DNA from 2 places in the Enterobacter cloacae complex sp. HYC033_NIDB genome. Region 2 is predicted to be linked to the other one. Evidence: predicted binding sites of a transcription regulator. Region 2 holds the regulator's gene; the other holds the start of a gene.

Region 1 (10,390 bases), 2.2 Mb from region 2:
ACACCATCGTGCTGACGGAAAGGCTGTTGCAGCTTTCGGCGGTGAAGCGAAAAGAGCAGGGGGAGCGACAGTTTGCGCCTGTCGATCTGGTACAGGTGGTGCAAAACTGCTGCTTTTCCCGGCTGGCGCAGGCGCGCAGCAAGGGTATCGATCTCGGTTATGACGGCGTACAGCAGCCGGTAATGATTGAGGGGGATGACGTGTTGCTGGGCGAACTTTGCGCCAACCTGCTGGAGAACGCGATCAAATACACACCGGAGCAGGGCGTCGTGACGGTGTACTTGCGCACGGCTAACGATGCCGTTGAGCTGAGCGTGGAGGACAGCGGACCGGGCATTGCTGAAGACCAGATCTCCCAGGCCATGCTGCCGTTTCATCGGCTGGATAACGTGGGCGATGCCGCCGGGTCCGGCATTGGCCTGGCGCTGGCTAACGATATTGCCCGCCTGCACCGCAGCCATCTTCAGCTGATGCCCAGTGAAAATCTGGGTGGGCTGAGCGTGAAAATGCGCTTTCTGATGCTGGTATAAATGCCGATATTATCAAATCGTTACAAACTAATTGCCCGCCGCACGCGGAGTCCATTGATCACACAGGCAGTCAGGTTAAAATCTCGCGGTTTTTGGACATCTCTGAATAAATTGTGCGGGATCACGACAATGAAAAAAGTGGCATTAATGGGCTTAAGCGGCCTGATGTTTGTTTCAGCAGCGGCAAACGCAATTTCCTTCAACGGCTCGGCGGGACAAGATTATACCCATCTGGGCTTTGGTCTTGGCACGGATAGCGCAGGCCTGGCAATGACCGGCGGCTGGACGCACAACGACGACGATGGGGATGCGGCAAGCCTGGGCCTCGGCTTCAACGTGCCGTTGGGTCCCTTCCTGGCGACCGTCGGCGGTAAAGGCATTTACACCAACCCGAACGACGGCGACGAAGGCTACGCGGCGGCAGTGGGCGGCGGCTTGCAGTGGAAAATTGGCGACAGCTTTGGCCTGTTCGGTGAGTACTACTACTCCCCGGATTCCCTCTCCAGCGGTATCGACAGCTATCAGGAAGCTAATGCCGGCGCGCGCTGGACCATCATGCGTCCGATCACCATCGAAGCGGGTTATCGCTATCTGAACCTGGCCGGTAAAGACGGCAACCGCGACAACGCCCTGGCAGACGGCCCATACGTTGGCGTTAGCGCCGGTTTCTAATCCTCTCGGCGCGGCGTTCAGTCGCGCCAGTTTCTCTCTTCCCCCGGTCTTCGATTGCGCTATAGTGTTTTGACCATTGAAATGGGAGAACACAATGATAAACGTGGAAATGTTATCCACTGGCGACGAAGTGCTGCATGGGCAAATCATTGATACCAATGCCGCCTGGCTCGCCGATCTCTTCTTTGAGCAAGGATTACCGTTAACGCGCCGCAACACCGTAGGTGACAATCTTGAGTCGCTGGTCAACGTTCTGCGCGAGCGCAGCGAACGCTGCGACGTGCTGATTGTGAACGGCGGGCTGGGACCCACCAGCGACGATCTCAGCGCGCTGGCCGCCGCCACGGCCAAAGGCGAAGGCCTGGTTCTGCACGAGGCGTGGCTGGCACAGATGGAGCGCTTTTTCTCCGGGCGTGGCCGCGTGATGGCCCCCAGCAACCGCAAGCAGGCTGAAATTCCCGCCAGCGCGGAACTGATTGATAACCCGGTCGGCACCGCCTGCGGGTTTGCCGTTCAGCTGAACCGCTGCCTGATGTTCTTCACCCCGGGCGTCCCGTCGGAATTTAAAGTGATGGTCGAGCAGCAGATCCTGCCGCGCCTGCGCGCGCGCTTTACGCTGCCTGAACCGCCGCTGTGCCTGCGTCTGACCACCTTTGGTCGCTCGGAAAGCGATCTGGCCCAGAGCCTCGATCACCTGCAACTGCCTCCTGGCGTGTCGATGGGCTATCGCTCCTCCATGCCGATTATTGAACTGAAGCTGACCGGACCGGCGTCAGAGAAAGCCGCCATGCTGGCGCTGTGGCCGGAAGTGCAGCGCGTCGCCGGGGAAAGCCTGATTTTCGAAGGAACGGAAGGGCTGCCGGCGCAGATCGCAGGGCATTTGCAGTCCCACCAGCTGAGCGTGACGTTAAGCGAGCAGTTTACCGGTGGGCTTCTGGCGCTTCAGCTTACCCGGGCGGGTGCGCCGCTGCTGGCCAGTGAAGTGGTGCCGTTCCAGCAGGAGACGCTGGCGCAGACCGCGCGCTGGGCGTCCGAGCGCAGAGTGAAGCATTTCGCCGGGCTGGCGCTGTTTGTGGGCGGGCTGGATGAGGAGCACCTCAACTTCGCCCTGGCAACGCCGGAAGGGACGCACGCCCTGCGGGTCAGGATGAGCATTACCCGCCACAGCCTGGCCGTGCGTCAGGAGGTGTGCGCGATGATGGCGCTGAACATGCTGCGCCGCTGGCTGAACGGGAAAGAGGTCGCCAGCGAGCACGGCTGGATCAACGTCGTGGAATCGCTGTTCGTAGAGTGAGAGTGTGCCGGGGCAGAGTCCCCGGCAACGGTTACGCCAGCGCTTTTGCCAGCAAGGTAATGGGATGTTCACAGCGTTTGCTGGTGGACATCTCGATCTGCCACTTACAGGTTTCGCAGTCCGTCACCACGATATCTGCGCCGCTCTCTTCAATCTGGCGGAACAGCGGCGCGCCAATGGCCTGTGACGTTGGGTAGTTTTCACGCTTGAAGCCGTAGGTGCCAGCGATGCCGCAGCAGCGTGAGTCCAGCACCGTCAGCTCCAGCCCCGGGATCAGCCGCAGCAGTTCAAGCGTATAGATCGACCAGCCCATCTTCTCCATATGACATGGCGTGTGATACACCACCTTCAGCGGCAATTTGCCCAGCGGTAACGTCTGCCCGCTGTCCAGTTTGCGCCAGAGAAAACGGGTCGCCAGCTCAATGTGCTCGCGCAGGCCGGTGTTATCTACATCCAGCAGATGCGGATATTCATCGCGCAGCGTGAAGGTACAGGTTGACGACGTCGCCAGTACCGGTATGCCTTTGTCGACGATCGCCTCGCGTAAAAAGGTGACGTTGCTGCTCGCCTGCTTGCGCGCTTTGTCGATGAAACCGTTGGCAATCAGCGGAACGCCGCAGCACTTTTCTTTGCTCAGCAGCTGAACGCCCGTTCCCATGGCGTTCAGCACTTTCAGCAGGTCTTTTCCCAGCTGCGGATGGTTGTAGTTCACGTAGCAGCCGTGGAAGAAGGCGACCTGCTCAGAGAACTGCGCCTGTTCTGCCGCCACGGATTTAAACCAGCGGCGGAAGGTGCCGTGAGAATATTTCGGCAGACTGCGGTGATGGTCGATTTTGAGCGTCGCATCCAGCAGCCTGCGCACCGGCTTCAGGGCGGTGGCGGCATTGACGACCGGCGCGAAAGGCGTCGAGAGGCTACCCATCAGATCGGTGTGGCTCAGTATCGCGTCACGCAGCGTCGGTTTTTGCGTACTGTAGCGGGCGCGGGCGCGCTGGATGATATCGCCTATTTTCACGTCCGACGGGCAGGCAACTTCGCAGCGTTTGCAGTTGATGCAGTATTTCAGCGCCTCGTCGTAGAGCGCGCCATCCTTCAGGCGCAGACGCTCCCCGTCGGGACCGGCCTGTTTCGGGCCGGGATAGCGCGGATCGACGCCGCTGACCGGGCAAACCGTGGTGCAGACCGTGCATTTGATACAGCTTTCAAATTGGGTGTCGTTCATTGTGCTCCCTCCCTGCGCTGGATAATCTGCTCCGCGACATGCAGCGCAGTGACGGCGCAGACGCCGCCACCGCAGCCCTGCGCCACGGGATCGTACCCGCCCAGAACCGAGCCGATGGCGTAAAGATTTTCAACCGGTTCCCCGCCCAGCCGCGGGCGCAGTTGGCTGTCGACGATCACGCCGAACTGCTGCCAGGGCTGCGGGGTGAAGAAATCGCTTTGATACCAGTCCGCGCGGGAAGCGCTTTGCCGGACGTCCAGACCGAGGATCGCCTCACGCACGCCATCCCGGCTGCTCAGCAGACCGTTACTGAAGAAACTGCCACTTGCCAGCACCGTAAAGCGTGCGCGAAGCGGGATGTCGCCGTGGTTGCGGGTCCAGATTTCGCTTACCGCGCCCTCAGCCAGGGTGATTTTTTTCACCTCGTCGCCTGCCATCCAGACGCCACCCTGGGCAACAAACTGACGCTGAAGCTGGGTGTGCAGACGAATGCCGGGCACGGAAGGGGGGAGCGTCGGCAGTAAACCGAGCGTACAGGGCAGGCGCGCCGAGAGCCAGCGCCAGAGCCGGTTGTCCGTTAAGCCAAAACAGGCGGGCATAAACAGGGCGTCGCAGGTCTCGCCGAGCGGTTGAAGCGCCGCGTACAGCTGCGGCCAATAACTTTCATTATCCAGCAGGCGGGCAATGTTCACCGCACGAAACTCGCTGGGGTTTTCGCGCAGCACGTCGAGTTCGGGGAGATCAATCTCCGCCGTATCCACCTGAACACCCTGCTGTCTGAGAGACGCGGCGGCCAGATGTGGCTGGAAATCGAGGAAGCCGCTGATCCCCACCACCCGCACGCGCTCGGCAGCGATGGGGGCGACAGGCACCTCTTCCGGGCTAAGCCAGGCGGCGCGCAGGGTGCCGAGCGGCGTGACGCGCTGATGATTTTGCTCGGCGTCACCCTGCATGCGTGCGCCGCAGGTGGTGAGCAGGTGTTCGGTTTCGCAGGCAAAGCGGGCCATATTCTCTGCGCCCGTCAGGCGGTAGGGATGTTCAGGCGGCAGATCGGCGAACGATAGCGCGCCCAGTAAATCCAGCGAGCCGGAAGAGAAGTGCAGGGCACTCTGACCGCGAGTGACAATGGCGCAGCGCAGACCCCGCTGCGTCAGTTTGAGGCCGCACAGCAGGCCCGCCAGCCCCCCACCCACAATCACGGTATCAAATTTCATGGTTGTGCTCCTTCTCCAGACCGCAAAGCCCCTGATAGACCCAGCGGGTAAACTCGCTTTCGCGCAGGGCATCGCCCCAGGCGACGGGCTGAATGCCTTTCCAGCGCTCGTTTAAAAAATCGCTGAGCTGGGCAAGCGACTGGGTTGACGTGGTGGCGTGAAAACGTTGCAGCAGCCCGGCGGCACGGCAGGCGCACAGCTCCCCCTGACAGGTGCCCATCCCGACGCGCGTGCGGCGGCGTAAATCGAGCAGGTTGTTCACCGTCAGGTTTTCCACGGCATACTGCACCTCGCCTGCGGTCACGGCTTCGCATTCGCACACCAGGCTGCGGCTGAGTCGCCCTTCACCGAGCCAGGTTGGGGTGCGGTCGCCGTGACGGTAAATCGCCGAACCGCGAAGCGGGGCAGGGAGTGAAATGATTTTGTGCAGCGTTTTTTCTGTCGATTGCTGCGAGCCGGGCAGAGCCTGTTCCGCCGTCACGCACGGTGCGGTGTTGCCGAGCTTACGGCAGACGGCATCGGTGGCCCACTGGGCCATCAGCCGGTAGGTCATCAGCTTGCCGCCGGTAATGGTGATAAACCCGTCCATGCCGTCGCGTTCGGCGTGATCGAGCAGCACGATGCCGCGGCTGACGTTACGCCCGCTCGGATCGTTATCGCTGGCGACGAGGGGACGCACGCCCGCGTAGGCACGCAGAATACGCGTCTGCGCCATCACCGGGGCCAGCTTTTCCCCTTCGCGCAGCAGGATATCCACCTCTTCAGCGGTGACGCGGTTGTAATCAATTTCGCTGTAGTCCACATGCATTGAGGTCGTGCCGATTAACGAAATGGTGTCCCCCGGCACGAGGATATCGGCGTCAGACGGTTTACGGCAGCGGTTGATGACATGGTTATTGATGCGGTGGTCGAGGATCAGCAGCGAGCCTTTCGCCGGGAACATGCGCACCGACAGGTCCGCGTATTCCGCGATGCGCTGGCCCCAGATCCCCGCCGCGTTGACCACGACGGCGGCATACAGCTCGCGGTGTTCGTTGTACTGCGCATCAAACACGCGCACCCCGCGCACGGTATTACCTTCACGAATAAGCCCGGTGACGTGATGCCCGGTCAGGATCCGGGCGCCATGTTCCCGCGCGTCGAGCATATTGGCGGCGGTCAGGCGGAAAGGATCAACGGTTCCGTCCGGTACTTTTACCGCGCCCAGTAACGCCGGGTTTACCGAGGGTTCAAGACGGCGCGCCTGCGCAGGATCGATCGCCTCGGCCTGAATGCCTGCCGCCGTGCAGGCGGTGATAAAGGTTTGCTGAAAGCCGAGGTCATCTTCTGGAAGGGTGATAAAAAGACCGTTGGTCGGTTCAACGCAGTGGCGGGCGATGCGCCTGAGGATCTGGTTTTCAGCGATACACTCGCGTGCTGACTCAGCGTCAGTGACCGCATAGCGGGCGCCGCTGTGCAACAGACCGTGATTACGTCCCGTCGCGCCGGTGGCGATATCGTGGCGTTCCAGAAGCGTGACGCTCAATCCCCGCAGGGCGCAGTCGCGTGCGATGCCGGCACCCGTCGCGCCACCGCCAATGATAATCACATCGCTGAAGCGTGGATCGTGAATTGTCATTGCCTTTCCTCTATGTTCGTTTTTTAGCATTTAGCCACATTGATCGTGTGGTTTGTTTGATTTCGAACATAAACGCGCGAAATTCGAAAGTGAAACGTGATTTCATGCGCTTTTTTGCGCATTCTGTCATATTTCTGTAACAATCTGTGCGTTGATTCACAGTAACATTCACCGTGATTTCTTAACATCGCCGCCTCTGTAGCCGGGCGCGAGATGCCCGGTCATTTTTTGAAAGGCCACGGAGGCTGTTATGCTCAGTATCTTTAAACCTGCGCCACATCGGGCGCGACTGCCAGAGGCAGAGATTGATCCTCTCTACCGCCGTCTGCGTTGGCAAATCTTCCTCGGGATCTTCTTCGGGTATGCGGCGTACTATCTGGTACGTAAAAACTTTGCGCTCGCCATGCCGTACCTGGTGGAGCAGGGCTTCTCTCGCGGCGATCTGGGATTTGCGCTGTCGGGGATCTCCATCGCGTACGGTTTTTCGAAGTTCATTATGGGGTCGGTGTCGGATCGCTCGAATCCGCGCGTGTTCCTGCCCGCCGGCCTGATCCTAGCGGCCGCGGTGATGCTGTTCATGGGCTTTGTGCCGTGGGCGACCTCCAGCATTGCCATCATGTTCGTGCTGCTGTTCCTCTGCGGCTGGTTCCAGGGGATGGGATGGCCGCCATGCGGACGCACCATGGTTCACTGGTGGTCACAGAAAGAGCGTGGTGGAATTGTTTCGGTCTGGAACTGTGCGCATAACGTCGGGGGCGGGCTTCCGCCGCTGCTGTTCCTGCTGGGGATGGCCTGGTTCAACGACTGGCATGCCGCGCTCTATATGCCAGCCTTTGGCGCCATTCTGGTGGCGATTATCGCCTTCGCTCTGATGCGCGACACCCCACAGTCCTGCGGCCTGCCGCCGATTGAAGAGTACAAAAACGACTACCCGGATGATTACAGCGAGAAGCACGAAGAAGAGCTGACGGCAAAGCAGATCTTCATGAAGTATGTGCTGCCAAACAAGCTGCTGTGGTACATCGCGGTGGCGAACGTATTTGTCTACCTGCTGCGCTACGGGATCCTCGACTGGTCGCCAACCTACCTGAAAGAGGTGAAGCACTTCGCGCTGGATAAATCCTCCTGGGCCTATTTCCTGTATGAATACGCGGGCATTCCCGGCACGCTGATCTGTGGCTGGATGTCGGACAAAGTGTTTAAGGGCAACCGTGGGGCGACGGGCGTGTTCTTTATGACGCTGGTCACCATCGCGACGGTCGTTTACTGGCTTAACCCGCCGGGGAATCCGGGTGTGGATATGGCCTGTATGATCGTCATCGGCTTCCTGATTTATGGTCCGGTTATGCTGATTGGTCTGCATGCCCTGGAGCTGGCGCCGAAGAAAGCGGCAGGCACGGCGGCAGGCTTTACCGGTCTGTTTGGCTACCTCGGCGGTTCGGTCGCTGCGAGCGCCATCGTCGGCTACACCGTCGACTTCTTCGGCTGGGATGGCGGCTTTATGGTGATGATTGGCGGCAGCGTGCTGGCTGTTCTGCTGCTGGTTGTTGTGATGATTGGTGAAAAACGTCACCACGCCGAAGTGCTGGCGCGTCGTCAATAAGGAGCATTGCGATGAAATTAACTCAGTTAGCGACAGGTCTGCTGCTGGCGGGCCTGATGACAAGCTCCGCGCTGGCGGCGGATAAGATCGTGATCGCCCACCGTGGCGCCAGCGGTTATCTGCCGGAGCATACGCTGCCGGCAAAAGCGATGGCCTATGCCCAGGGCGCGGATTATCTGGAGCAGGATCTGGTGATGACGAAGGACGACCAGCTGGTCGTTCTGCATGACCACTATCTTGACCGCGTGACGGACGTGGCGGAACGTTTCCCGGATCGCGCCCGTAAAGATGGTCGCTACTACGCCATCGACTTCACGCTGGCGGAGATCCGCTCGCTGAAGTTTACCGAGGGCTTCGAGATTGAAAACGGTAAGAAGGTACAGGTCTATCCGGGACGTTTCCCGATGGGCAAGTCTGACTTCCGTATTCACACCTTCGAAGAGGAGATCGAGTTTGTTCAGGGGCTGAACCACTCGACAGGAAAAAATATCGGTATCTACCCGGAAATCAAAGCGCCGTGGTTCCACCATCAGGAAGGGAAGGACATTGCCGCGAAGACGCTGGAGGTACTGAAAATGTACGGCTACACCAGCAAGCAGGATAAGGTTTTCCTGCAATGTTTCGACGCCGCGGAACTGAAGCGCATCAAAACCGAGCTGGAGCCGAAAATGGGGATGGATCTCAATCTGGTGCAGCTGATTGCGTATACCGACTGGAATGAAACCCAGGAAAAACAGCCGGACGGGAAGTGGGTGAACTACAGCTACGACTGGATGTTTAAGCCGGGCGCGATGAAGCAGATTGCGCAGTACGCCGACGGCATCGGGCCGGATTACCACATGCTGGTGGCGGAAGGCTCAACGCCGGGTCACGTGAAGCTGACGGCGATGGTGAAAGAGGCGCATGCGAGCAAGATGCAGGTGCATCCGTATACCGTACGCGCAGACCAGCTGCCGGAGTATGCGACGGACGTGAATCAGCTTTACGACGTGCTGTATAACCAGGCGGATGTGGACGGGTTGTTTACGGATTTCCCGGATAAAGCGGTGAGCTTTTTGAAGGATAAACGCTGAAATTGCCGGGTGGCGGCTGCGCCTTACCCGGCCTACGAACTGCGGTTTTGTAGGTCGGGTCAGCGAAGCGCCACCCGACATAATTACATCTCGATCTCAATATCGCCTTTTGCCCGGCAGCAGCAGGGCAAAATCTCCCCTTCACTGATAAAGGCCAGCGGTTCGGTCAGCCAGTCTACCTGGCCTGCGACCAGACGGCAGCGGCAGGAGCCGCAGTAGCCTTCACGACACTGGTACTCTACTTCTACCTGATGCGCTTCAAGCGCCACCAGCAGAGAAGGGTGCTCTTCCTGGCACAACACCTCTGTACCAGAAAGGCTCAGCGTTACGCGGCTCATCAGAGCTGGAAATCGCTCAGGTCGTCGGTGTTGACTTCAGAATCAATCTGACCGACCAGATAAGAACTCACTTCCACTTCCTGCGGCGCAACCTGCACGTTATCGGACACCAGCCAGGTGTTGATCCACGGAATCGGGTTAGAGCGCGTCTGGAATGGCAGATCGAGACCCACAGCCTGCATGCGGATGTTAGTGATGTACTCCACGTACTGGCACAGAATGTCTTTGTTCAGGCCAATCATGGAGCCGTCGCGGAACAGGTAGTCTGCCCACTCTTTCTCCTGCTGGGCGGCCAGCACGAACAGATCGTAGCATTCCTGCTTGCACTCTTCGGCAATCGCAGCCATTTCCGGGTCGTCCGCGCCGCTGCGCAGCAGGTTCAGCATGTGCTGAGTCCCGGTCAGATGCAGGGCTTCGTCACGGGCGATCAGGCGGATGATTTTGGCGTTGCCTTCCATCAGCTTGCGCTCGGCAAAGGCGAAGGAGCAGGCGAAGCTCACGTAGAAGCGGATCGCTTCCAGCGCGTTAACGCTCATCAGGCACAGGTACAGCTGCTTTTTCAGGGCTCGCAGGTTTACGGTAATGGTTTTGCCGTTCACGTTATGCGTGCCTTCGCCCAGCAGATGCCAGTAGCTGGTCATCTCGATCAGCTCATCGTAGTAGTGCGCAATGCCTTCCGCGCGCTTCTGGATCTGCTCGTTGGTGACGATATCGTCAAACACCACCGCCGGATCGTTCACGATGTTGCGGATGATGTGGGTGTAAGAGCGGGAGTGGATCGTCTCGGAGAACGCCCAGGTTTCCACCCAGGTTTCCAGCTCAGGAA
Region 2 (10,390 bases):
CGTCGCGAGATCCTCAGCCGTCAGCGTCAACCTACTTTCAGGCATCTCAGCCAGCTTCTGACGAAGCTCAGCCATGCGCGCTGACTGGGCAACAAGCTGATTTTTATCGCGACCCAGTTGCGTAAAATGCGCCCGCCAGCCGGCAATTTCCTGCCCCCACTGACGGAAACGATCGTGTTCGGTCAGCCACTGCGTCAGTACCTTGTGCTCTGTCTGCAACTGTTCACGGTTGCGCAGCGCACCGTTGCGAATACGCGAGCGCTGCACCGCTCTGTCGAGTAAGCGAGTATTTACTTCAACAATTCGCTCTGTTGTCTGCGCCAGGCGGGTGGTCTGCTCCTGCTGATACTCCCATAGCGGACGTAGCTGGGCGGCGGGCTGCGCCAGCTTGAGCTTCGCCAGTTGGGGCGCGGCGTCCGTCAGAGCCTGTTGCGCCTGCTGCTGCGAAGCGGCTGCACGCTGCTGCTCACGTATCAGTTCGTCGTTACGCGTAAGCCACTGAAAATCTTTCTGTTGGCTTTGCTGCTGTGCCAGCAGGACTTTTTCTTCGTCAGTAAGTGCCTGCAAACTTTGCTGCAAGTGCTGCTGCTGTTCCTCGCTCAGCAGCACAACCCCTGCGGCCTGCGCTTCGCACATCTCCAGCGCGTTACGTGCCGCTTTGTGTTTTTCAAAAACCATGGCGGAAATCTGGCCGTAAATTTCCGTGCCGGTCAGTTCCTCCAGCAGCTCTGCGCGATCGCTCGGTTTAGCATTCAGGAAGGCGGCAAACTGCCCCTGAGAGAGCAACATCGAACGGGTAAAGCGACCATAGTCCAGCCCGGTAAGCGTGGCGGTTTGTTCCAGCTTATCCGTGACTTTGTCGGCCAGAATTTTGCCGTCTTCGCAGCGGGCCAGCTCAACGCGCGGTGCCTGTAAGTTCCCGTCCGGCTGGTTGCGGGCGCGGTTCTGGCTCCAGAAAGCGCGATAAGCAACGCCTTTGACCTCAAATTCCACTTCTGCCAGGCATTCGGCGGTATCGCGCGTCATCAGGTCGTTTTGCGCCTGAGAGACCTTATTAAGACGCGGCGTTTCGTGGTAAAGCGCCAGGCAGATGGCATCCAGCAGCGTGGTTTTACCCGCGCCGGTTGCGCCGGTGATGGCAAACAGTCCGTTGCTGGCGAACGGCTCCGCGGTGAAATCAATTTTCCACTCACCCTTTAGCGAATTCAGATTTTTCAGGCGCAGGCTCAGAATTTTCATGCGTTTTCGTCCTCGTCATGGAGGGAATGCAGGGTCTGGGCAAACAGCTCGTTAAGCCTGGTGCGTCTGGCCTCGTCCACCTCTTCATGCGCAAGCCGCCGCGCGAACACCTCTTCAACCCGAAGTTCGCTAAGCGTTTCACGCTGGGCGTTGAGCAGTATTTTCTCGCGCTGCTCGCGGCTGCGGCGTACCAGCAGCACCTCCACGGGAAGGTCTTCCGTCAGCGTCTGTATTTTACGCTGCATATCGTACAGGTAGTCGTCGGTGGTGATTTCGATATCGAGCCAGACGGGGGGATTAAGCGCTGCGCCGCGCCACTGCTCAAGCTGAGCGGTAATGGCGGCCAGATCGCCTTTCAGCACCGCCAGCGGCTGGGTGACCGGCACCTCAAGCGTCTCAACGGCGCTGAGTTTGCCTCCGGTGAAGCTCACCAGATGCACGGATTTGGCTTTGCCCGTTTCGTCAAAACTGAGCGAAATGGGCGAGCCGCAGTAGCGGATATGCTCGCAGCCGCCGATGATCTGCGCCCGGTGAATATGCCCGAGGGCAATGTAGTCGGCGGGGGGGAAGTTTTGCGCCGGAAACGCGTCCAGCGTACCGATATAGATCTCGCGCACCGCATCACTCTTACTGGCTCCGACGGTGGTGAGGTGCCCGGTGGCAATGATCGGAATGGCCTGATCGCCGCGCAGGGCGCAGGCTTCCGTATGTTGCTGGTGATAATAGCGGGTGATGGCCTGCAACAGATGCTGCTGTTTTTCGCTGCCGGACAGACCTGCCTGGCTTTGCACGATATCGCGCGGGCGTAAAAACGGAATTGGGCACAGCACTGCGCCCGGCGTGCCGTCGCGTTTTTTCAGGATCTGCGGCGCGTGTCCGGCGCTGGCCACCACGGTGGTATTGAGGAACGCCAGAATATCGCGGGATTCATTCAGCGTCGCCACCGAGTCATGGTTTCCGGCGACAATCACAAGGTGACAACCGGTTTGCTGGAGGTTGACCACAAAACGGTTGTGCAGCTCACGCGCATAGCTCGGCGGCGATCCGGTATCAAAAATGTCGCCCGCCACAATAATCGCGTCCACCTCGTGAGCCTGAGCCGTCTCCAGCAGCCAGTTCAGGAACGCTTCATGTTCCGCGGCGCGGCTTTTGCTGTAAAAATTTTGACCCAGGTGCCAGTCTGAGGTGTGAAGTATGCGCATAAAAGATCCGTGGCAATAATAAGAAAGCAGGATTATAAACGTTCGGGGAACGGAAAATAACCGCTGTAATAAAACAACAGTTTGCTATTTATAGTGGTAATGTTTTTCATAAATCTGTCATAAATCTGACGCATAATGACGCCGCATTACAGACTTGTAACTTAAATACGATAAGACAGGGCAAAGTATGGCGAGACGTATTCTGGTCGTAGAAGATGAAGCTCCGATCCGTGAAATGGTGTGCTTCGTGCTTGAACAAAATGGCTTCCAGCCGGTTGAAGCGGAAGATTATGACAGCGCGGTGAACCAGCTGAATGAACCCTGGCCCGATCTGATCCTGCTGGACTGGATGCTGCCTGGCGGTTCCGGATTGCAGTTTATCAAGCATATCAAACGCGAGGCGATGACCCGCGATATCCCGGTGGTAATGCTGACGGCGCGCGGCGAGGAAGAGGATCGCGTGCGCGGTCTGGAAACCGGCGCGGACGATTACATCACTAAACCGTTCTCCCCGAAAGAGCTGGTGGCGCGTATCAAAGCCGTGATGCGCCGTATTTCACCGATGGCGGTGGAAGAGGTGATTGAGATGCAGGGGCTGAGCCTGGATCCTACCTCACACCGGGTCATGACCGGTGAAAATCCCCTCGATATGGGACCGACCGAATTTAAACTCCTGCACTTCTTTATGACCCACCCGGAGCGCGTTTACAGCCGCGAACAGTTGCTGAATAACGTCTGGGGAACTAACGTCTATGTCGAAGACCGAACGGTTGACGTCCATATTCGCCGCCTGCGTAAAGCACTGGAACTGAGCGGCCACGATCGCATGGTACAGACGGTCCGCGGCACGGGTTATCGTTTCTCGACCCGTTTCTGAACAATGACAGGAGTGTGACGCGTGCTGGAACGTCTGTCATGGAAAAGGCTCGTCTTTGAACTGATCTTATGTTGTATTCCGGCCCTCATTCTGGGGGCTATCTTTGGCTATCTGCCGTGGTTTTTACTGGTGGCCGTGACGGGATTGCTCGTCTGGCATTTCTGGAATTTACTGCGTCTCTCCTGGTGGCTGTGGGTCGACAGAAGTATGACACCCCCGCCGGGAAGCGGGAGCTGGGAACCGCTACTCTACGGCCTGCACCAGATGCAGATGCGTAACAAAAAGCGCCGTCGTGAGCTGGGAAGCCTGATCAAACGCTTTCGTAGCGGTGCGGAGTCGCTGCCGGACGCGGTGATCCTGACGACAGAAGAAGGGACAATCTTCTGGTGTAATGGCCTCGCGCAACAGCTGCTGGGCCTGCGCTGGCCGGATGATAATGGTCAGAACATCCTGAACCTTCTGCGTTATCCCGAGTTCACGCTGTATCTGAAAAAGCGGGATTTTTCGCGCCCGCACAATCTGAAGCTCAATAACGGTCGCCATCTGGAAATCCGCGTGATGCCCTACAGCGATCGGCAGTGGCTGATGGTAGCGCGGGACGTTACCCAGATGCACCAGCTTGAGGGCGCGAGACGTAACTTCTTTGCCAACGTTAGCCACGAGCTGCGTACGCCGTTGACGGTGCTTCAGGGCTACCTGGAGATGATGCAGGAGCAAACGCTTGAGGGGGCGCCGCGTGAGAAAGCACTGCATACCATGCGGGAGCAGACGTTCCGCATGGAAGGGCTGGTCAAACAGCTGCTGACGCTTTCAAAGATTGAGGCTGCCCCGTCGCTGGCGCTAAACGACATCATTGATGTGCCGATGATGTTGCGGGTGGTGGAGCGCGAAGCCCAAACGCTGAGTCATAATCAGCACACCCTGAGTTTTGACGTTGATAACACGCTGAAAGTGCTCGGCAGTGAAGATGAGCTGCGAAGCGCTATCTCAAACCTGGTCTATAACGCCGTGAATCATACCCCGAAAGGGACGCATATCGCGGTGAGCTGGCAGCATACCCCGGCGGGCGCTGAGTTTAGCGTCGAGGACAACGGGCCGGGGATCGGGCCCGAGCACCTCCCGCGTCTCACCGAACGATTCTACCGGGTGGATAAGGCGCGCTCGCGGCAGACCGGCGGGAGCGGACTGGGACTGGCAATTGTGAAGCATGCCGTCAGCCATCACGAAAGCCGGCTCAATATCGAAAGCACCTTGGGTAAGGGCACGCGCTTTAGCTTCGTGATTCCGGAACGATTAATTGCCAAAAAAAGCGCCTGACGGCAGATGTGTCAGGCTACCTTTCCACGGGCCAGCGATTGCTGGCCCGTTTGCTTTGCAGTCAAGCGAAACGCGGATGAATATTATACGGCTGGTGCTTTTTTGTTCGCATGATTAGCCATGAGTTTTTCTTATACATGGCATATTATTTTGGTCTGAATTTTCATGCTGGCATATTGTTCTGGTTTTACGATCCCTTCTTGCCTTTAAACGTTATAAGCGTTTAAATTGCCCCCCATATACTGTCAGACCGACTGTATTTGCGTGGTAAATCGAAAAACTATTCTTCGCCACGCCAGGACGGGAGCATATCCCGCTGAAATTGAGCAAATTTTCCGCTGTATCGTCCCGTGAGGGATGGCGAAAATCTCAACGTATTCAACACCACATCCACAGGCAGTAAGGTTTTATGACCCATCACTTGAAATCGCGTGACATTATCGCGCTGGGCTTTATGACATTTGCGCTGTTCGTTGGCGCAGGTAACATCATTTTTCCTCCAATGGTTGGCTTACAGGCGGGTGAACACGTCTGGACGGCTGCGTTTGGCTTCCTGCTTACTGCCGTGGGCCTGCCGGTACTGACCGTTATCGCGCTGGCGAAAGTCGGTGGCGGTGTGGACAGCCTCAGCACCCCGATTGGCAAAGTGGCTGGCGTTCTGCTGGCAACCGTCTGCTATCTGGCCGTTGGCCCGCTGTTCGCGACCCCACGTACGGCGACCGTCTCCTTTGAAGTGGGTATCGCCCCGCTGACCGGTGACGGCGCGATGCCGCTGTTTATTTACAGCCTCATTTACTTCGCCATCGTGATTCTGGTTTCTCTCTATCCCGGCAAACTGCTGGATACCGTGGGTAACTTCCTGGCTCCGCTGAAAATTGTGGCGCTGATCGTGCTGGCGGTTGCGGCCATCGTCTGGCCTGCGGGGCCCATCAGCTCCGCGATGGACGCTTATCAGAACGCGGCGTTCTCAAACGGTTTCGTGAACGGCTATCTGACAATGGATACGCTCGGTGCGATGGTGTTTGGTATCGTTATCGTTAACGCCGCGCGTTCCCGCGGGGTGACCGAAGCGCGCCTGCTGACTCGCTACACCATCTGGGCTGGCCTGATGGCCGGTGTCGGCCTGACGCTGTTGTATCTGGCGCTGTTCCGTCTGGGTTCAGATAGCGCAACGCTGGTCGATCAGAGCGCAAACGGCGCGGCGATCCTGCATGCTTACGTGCAGCATACCTTTGGTGGTGCAGGCAGCATGCTGCTGGCGGCGCTGATTTTCCTGGCCTGTCTGGTGACGGCGGTGGGTCTGACCTGCGCCTGCGCGGAGTTCTTCGCTCAGTATCTGCCGCTCTCTTACCGCACGCTGGTGTTTATCCTTGGCATCTTCTCCATGGCGGTGTCAAACCTCGGTCTGAGCCACCTGATTCAGGTGTCAATTCCGGTGCTGACGGCGATCTATCCGCCATGTATCGTGCTGGTGGTGCTGAGCTTCACCCGCCCGTGGTGGCATAACTCGACGCGAATTATTGCGCCGGCCATGTTTATCAGCCTGATTTTTGGTATCCTTGACGGGATCAAAGCATCAGCATTTGCAGAAATCCTGCCAGCCTGGACACAGCGTCTGCCGCTGTCCGAGCAGGGCCTGGCCTGGCTGATGCCTTCCGTTGTAGCGCTGGTTCTGGCGATTATCTGGGACCGTGCGGCAGGGCGTCAGGTGACATCCAACGCCCATTAATCAACGGCAACAAATTGTTTAACCACGGGGCTTAAGGCCCCGTGGTTTTTTGTTTTTTTCGTGTTGAATGGCAAGATTTTAATGGAAAGCACTAACAAACTTAAACGTGGATTGAGCACCCGCCACATCCGCTTTATGGCGCTGGGCTCGGCTATCGGCACCGGTCTTTTTTATGGCTCGGCAGATGCCATCAAAATGGCCGGTCCAAGCGTTCTGCTGGCCTACATCATCGGCGGCGTGGCGGCCTATATCATCATGCGTGCGCTGGGGGAGATGTCGGTTCACAACCCGTCTGCCAGTTCCTTCTCCCGCTACGCACAAGAAAACTTAGGCCCGCTGGCCGGGTTTATCACCGGCTGGACCTACTGCTTCGAAATCCTGATTGTCGCCATTGCCGATGTGACGGCGTTTGGCATCTATATGGGGGTCTGGTTCCCCGCCGTGCCGCACTGGATCTGGGTACTGAGCGTGGTGCTGATCATCTGCGCCGTTAACCTGATGAGCGTGAAGGTGTTTGGCGAGCTGGAGTTCTGGTTCTCCTTCTTCAAGGTCGCGACCATTATCATCATGATCCTCGCCGGTTTCGGCATCATCATCTGGGGTATCGGCAACGGTGGGCAGCCAACCGGCATCCATAACCTGTGGAGCAACGGCGGCTTCTTCAGCAACGGCTGGCTCGGGATGGTCATGTCGCTCCAGATGGTCATGTTCGCCTATGGCGGTATTGAGATTATCGGCATCACCGCCGGGGAAGCGAAAGATCCGGAGAAGTCCATTCCGCGCGCCATCAACTCGGTGCCGATGCGTATCCTGGTGTTCTACGTGGGCACGTTGTTTGTGATTATGTCCATCTACCCGTGGAACCAGGTGGGCACCAACGGCAGCCCGTTTGTCCTGACTTTCCAGCATATGGGCATTGCGTTTGCCGCCAGCATTCTCAACTTTGTGGTACTGACCGCCTCGCTGTCGGCCATCAACAGTGACGTCTTCGGCGTGGGTCGTATGCTGCACGGCATGGCGGAGCAGGGCAGTGCGCCGAAGGTGTTTGCCAAAACATCGCGTCGCGGCACCCCGTGGGTAACGGTGCTGGTCATGACCGTGGCGCTGCTGTTCTCGGTTTACCTGAATTACATCATGCCGGAGAACGTCTTCCTGGTGATTGCGTCACTGGCGACCTTTGCGACGGTGTGGGTGTGGATCATGATCCTGCTGTCGCAGATTGCGTTCCGTCGCCGCCTGTCGCCAGAAGAGGCCAAAGCGCTGAAGTTTAAAGTGCCGGGCGGCGTGCCAACGACCATTGTCGGTCTCATCTTCCTGGTCTTCATCATTGGCCTGATTGGTTATCACCCGGATACCCGTATTTCCCTGTACGTGGGCTTCGCGTGGATCGTCCTGCTGCTGGTGGGCTGGATGTTTAAATGTCGCCGCGATCGTCAGCTGGCGGAAGCACAGTAAGGTAAAAATGCCGGGTGGCGCTGCGCTTACCCGGCCTACACTCCCTTTTGCCCTGGAAAAAATCTCCTCCTCCGTTCTCCTCCCCCAATAATCCCGAACACGATGAGCTATCTTTAATCACCCTGTGGCAAGGTGACGTCAATTTCATCAAAGGGGATTCGTGATGTTAAACGCCTGGCACCTTCCGGTTGCCCCATTTGTTAAGCAAAACAAAGACAACCTTGTGATTACGCTCTGGCTGGCAGGGGACAATCAGCCTGAACGTGTGACCCTGCGCGCCGAAGTGGATAACGAAGAAACGTCGCTGAAAATGCACAAAGTGCGCAGCCAGCCGCAGCCGGGCGTCACGGCGTGGCGGGCAAATATCGATTTGCGCAGCGGGCAGCCGCGTCGCCGCTACGGCTTCAAGCTGCTGTGGAACAACCGGCAGCTGTGGTTTACCCCGCAGGGCTTCAGCCGTTTTCCTCCGGCCCGGCTGGAGCAGTTTGCCGTGGATCACCCGGATAACGGCCCGCAGTGGGTTAACGATCAGGTCTTTTACCAGATTTTCCCGGACCGCTTTGCGCGCAGCGAAAAGCGCAACGCCGATCAGGACAAGGTTTATTACCATCATGCGGTCGGTCACGACATTATTCTGAAAAAATGGGACGAGCCGCTGACCGCCCAGGCGGGGGGATCGACCTTTTACGGCGGCGATCTCGACGGTATCAGCGAAAAACTGCCGTACCTGAAAACGCTCGGCGTGACGGCGCTGTACCTGAACCCGGTGTTTAAAGCGCCAAGCGTGCACAAATACGATACGCAGGATTATCGCCACGTTGACGAGCAGTTTGGCGGTGACGAGGCGCTGCTGCGGCTGCGGCACAACACGCAAAAAGAGGGTATGCGCCTGATCCTTGATGGCGTGTTCAATCACAGCGGTGATTCTCACGCGTGGTTTGACCGTCATAATCAGTCGATGAGCGGCGCATGCCATAATCCAGACTCACCGCAGCGTGACTGGTACAGTTTTGATGAGAATGGCCGCGCCCTGGACTGGCTGGGCTACCCGAGCCTGCCGAAGCTCGATTTCCAGTCGCCATCGCTGGTGAATGAGATCTACGGCGACGACGACAGCATCGTGCGCCACTGGCTGAAAGCGCCGTGGAACATGGACGGCTGGCGGCTGGACGTGGTGCATATGCTGGGTGAATCAGGCGGGGCGCGGAATAACCTTCAACATGTCGCCGCCATTACCCGGTCGGCAAAAGCGGCCCGGTCGGAAGCGTTCGTCTTCGGGGAACACTTTGGCGACGCGCGTCAGTGGTTGCAGGCTGATGCAGAAGACGCGGCGATGAACTATCGCGGCTTCACCTTCCCGCTGTGGGGTTTCCTCGCTAACACCGATATCTCTTACGATCCGCAGGATATCGACGCCGAAACCTGCATGGCGTGGATGGAAAACTATCGCGCTGGCCTGTCGCATCAGCAGCAGCTGCGGATGTTTAACCAGCTCGACAGCCATGATACCGCGCGCTTTAAATCATTGCTGGGTAAAGATGTGGCGCGTCTGCCGCTGGCGGTGACCTGGCTCTTTACCTGGCCGGGCGTACCCTGCATCTACTATGGCGATGAAGTGGGGCTGGAGGGGAATAACGATCCGTTCTGCCGTAAAACCTTCCCGTGGGAGAGTGAAAAACAGGATCAGGATCTGTTCAGCCTGTACCAGCGTATGGCGACGCTGCGCAGGCAGAGTCAGGCCCTGCGCTACGGGGGCTGCCAGGTGATGTACGCCCACGATAACGTAGTGGTCTTTGTCCGCGTCTATAACCAGCAGCGCGTGCTGGTGGCGATCAACCGGGGCGAGGCGTGTGAAGTGGTGCTGGAAGATTCACCGCTGCTGGCCGGTAAAACGTGGAAGATCAAAGAGGGTAAAGCGACGTTCCAGGAGAGCGTGCTCACGCTGCCCGCGATCTCCGCTGCGGTCTGGTTCGGCAGCTAAGCGCAGGCAGAATAGTTTTCACCTTTTAAGATGGCGCAAATGCAACGATTTGTGTCAATCTTAGCGGATCGTTTACGGTGAAGGTGGAAACATGGACGAGCTTTACATCCTTGGCTGTTTGTTCCTGGTTTTTGCGCTGGTCGTGGCACCCGTGCTCGCGGTGATAGGCTTTAACCGAAGCACGGCGGCGCGGCAGGAGATCGCCCGGCTTCGCCAGCGCATTGAGGCGCTTGAGCAGCGCGGTGTCGCTGAGAAAGCGCCGGAGCCGGTGCAGACCGCCGCGCCGGTGGAGACGCCAGCGTCGGTGGCAGAAGCCGTTACCGCACCTGTCGATCCCTGGCGTCCCGAACCGCCCGTCACTGAAGCAGAACCAGCGCTTGTACCGGCGGCAAAACGGCCTTACACCTTTGGCGGCATCCTGTCCTCGCTGACGCGCTGGTTTATGCAGGGCAATCCGCTGGCAAAACTGGGGATTGTACTGCTCTTCCTCGGCCTCTCTTTCCTGCTGCGCTATACCGTTGAACATTCACTGTTTCCGCTTGAGCTGCGTCTTGCCGCCACGGCGCTGTTTGCCATGGTTCTGCTGGCCG

The links. The regulator PhoB, encoded in region 2, activates phosphate uptake and scavenging genes when phosphate is short. The targets are predictions, from matches to a motif close to CTGTCATAAAACTGNCNNAT.
Region 1: a site for PhoB is predicted at 6,674-6,693, ahead of glpT (glycerol-3-phosphate transporter). Genes of this name have one in related genera too.

The regions. Positions count from the first base shown of each region.
Region 1 covers NZ_CP115123.1:4,026,846-4,037,235, reverse strand. Annotated here, with positions in the region: gene O1721_RS19325 (sensor histidine kinase) at 1-530, shown strand, start outside; gene O1721_RS19320 (YfaZ family outer membrane protein) at 660-1,202, shown strand; gene O1721_RS19315 (nicotinamide mononucleotide deamidase-related protein YfaY) at 1,297-2,496, shown strand; gene glpC (anaerobic glycerol-3-phosphate dehydrogenase subunit GlpC) at 2,528-3,718, opposite strand; gene glpB (glycerol-3-phosphate dehydrogenase subunit GlpB) at 3,715-4,932, opposite strand; gene glpA (anaerobic glycerol-3-phosphate dehydrogenase subunit A) at 4,922-6,550, opposite strand; gene glpT (glycerol-3-phosphate transporter) at 6,801-8,153, shown strand; gene glpQ (glycerophosphodiester phosphodiesterase) at 8,165-9,226, shown strand; gene yfaE (class I ribonucleotide reductase maintenance protein YfaE) at 9,310-9,564, opposite strand; gene nrdB (class Ia ribonucleoside-diphosphate reductase subunit beta) at 9,564-10,390, opposite strand, start outside.
Region 2 covers NZ_CP115123.1:1,812,328-1,822,717, forward strand. Annotated here, with positions in the region: gene sbcC (exonuclease subunit SbcC) at 1-1,239, opposite strand, end outside; gene sbcD (exonuclease subunit SbcD) at 1,236-2,441, opposite strand; gene phoB (phosphate response regulator transcription factor PhoB) at 2,629-3,318, shown strand; gene phoR (phosphate regulon sensor histidine kinase PhoR) at 3,340-4,635, shown strand; gene brnQ (branched-chain amino acid transporter carrier protein BrnQ) at 5,045-6,364, shown strand; gene proY (proline-specific permease ProY) at 6,446-7,819, shown strand; gene malZ (maltodextrin glucosidase) at 7,983-9,800, shown strand; gene O1721_RS08590 (DUF2339 domain-containing protein) at 9,892-10,390, shown strand, end outside.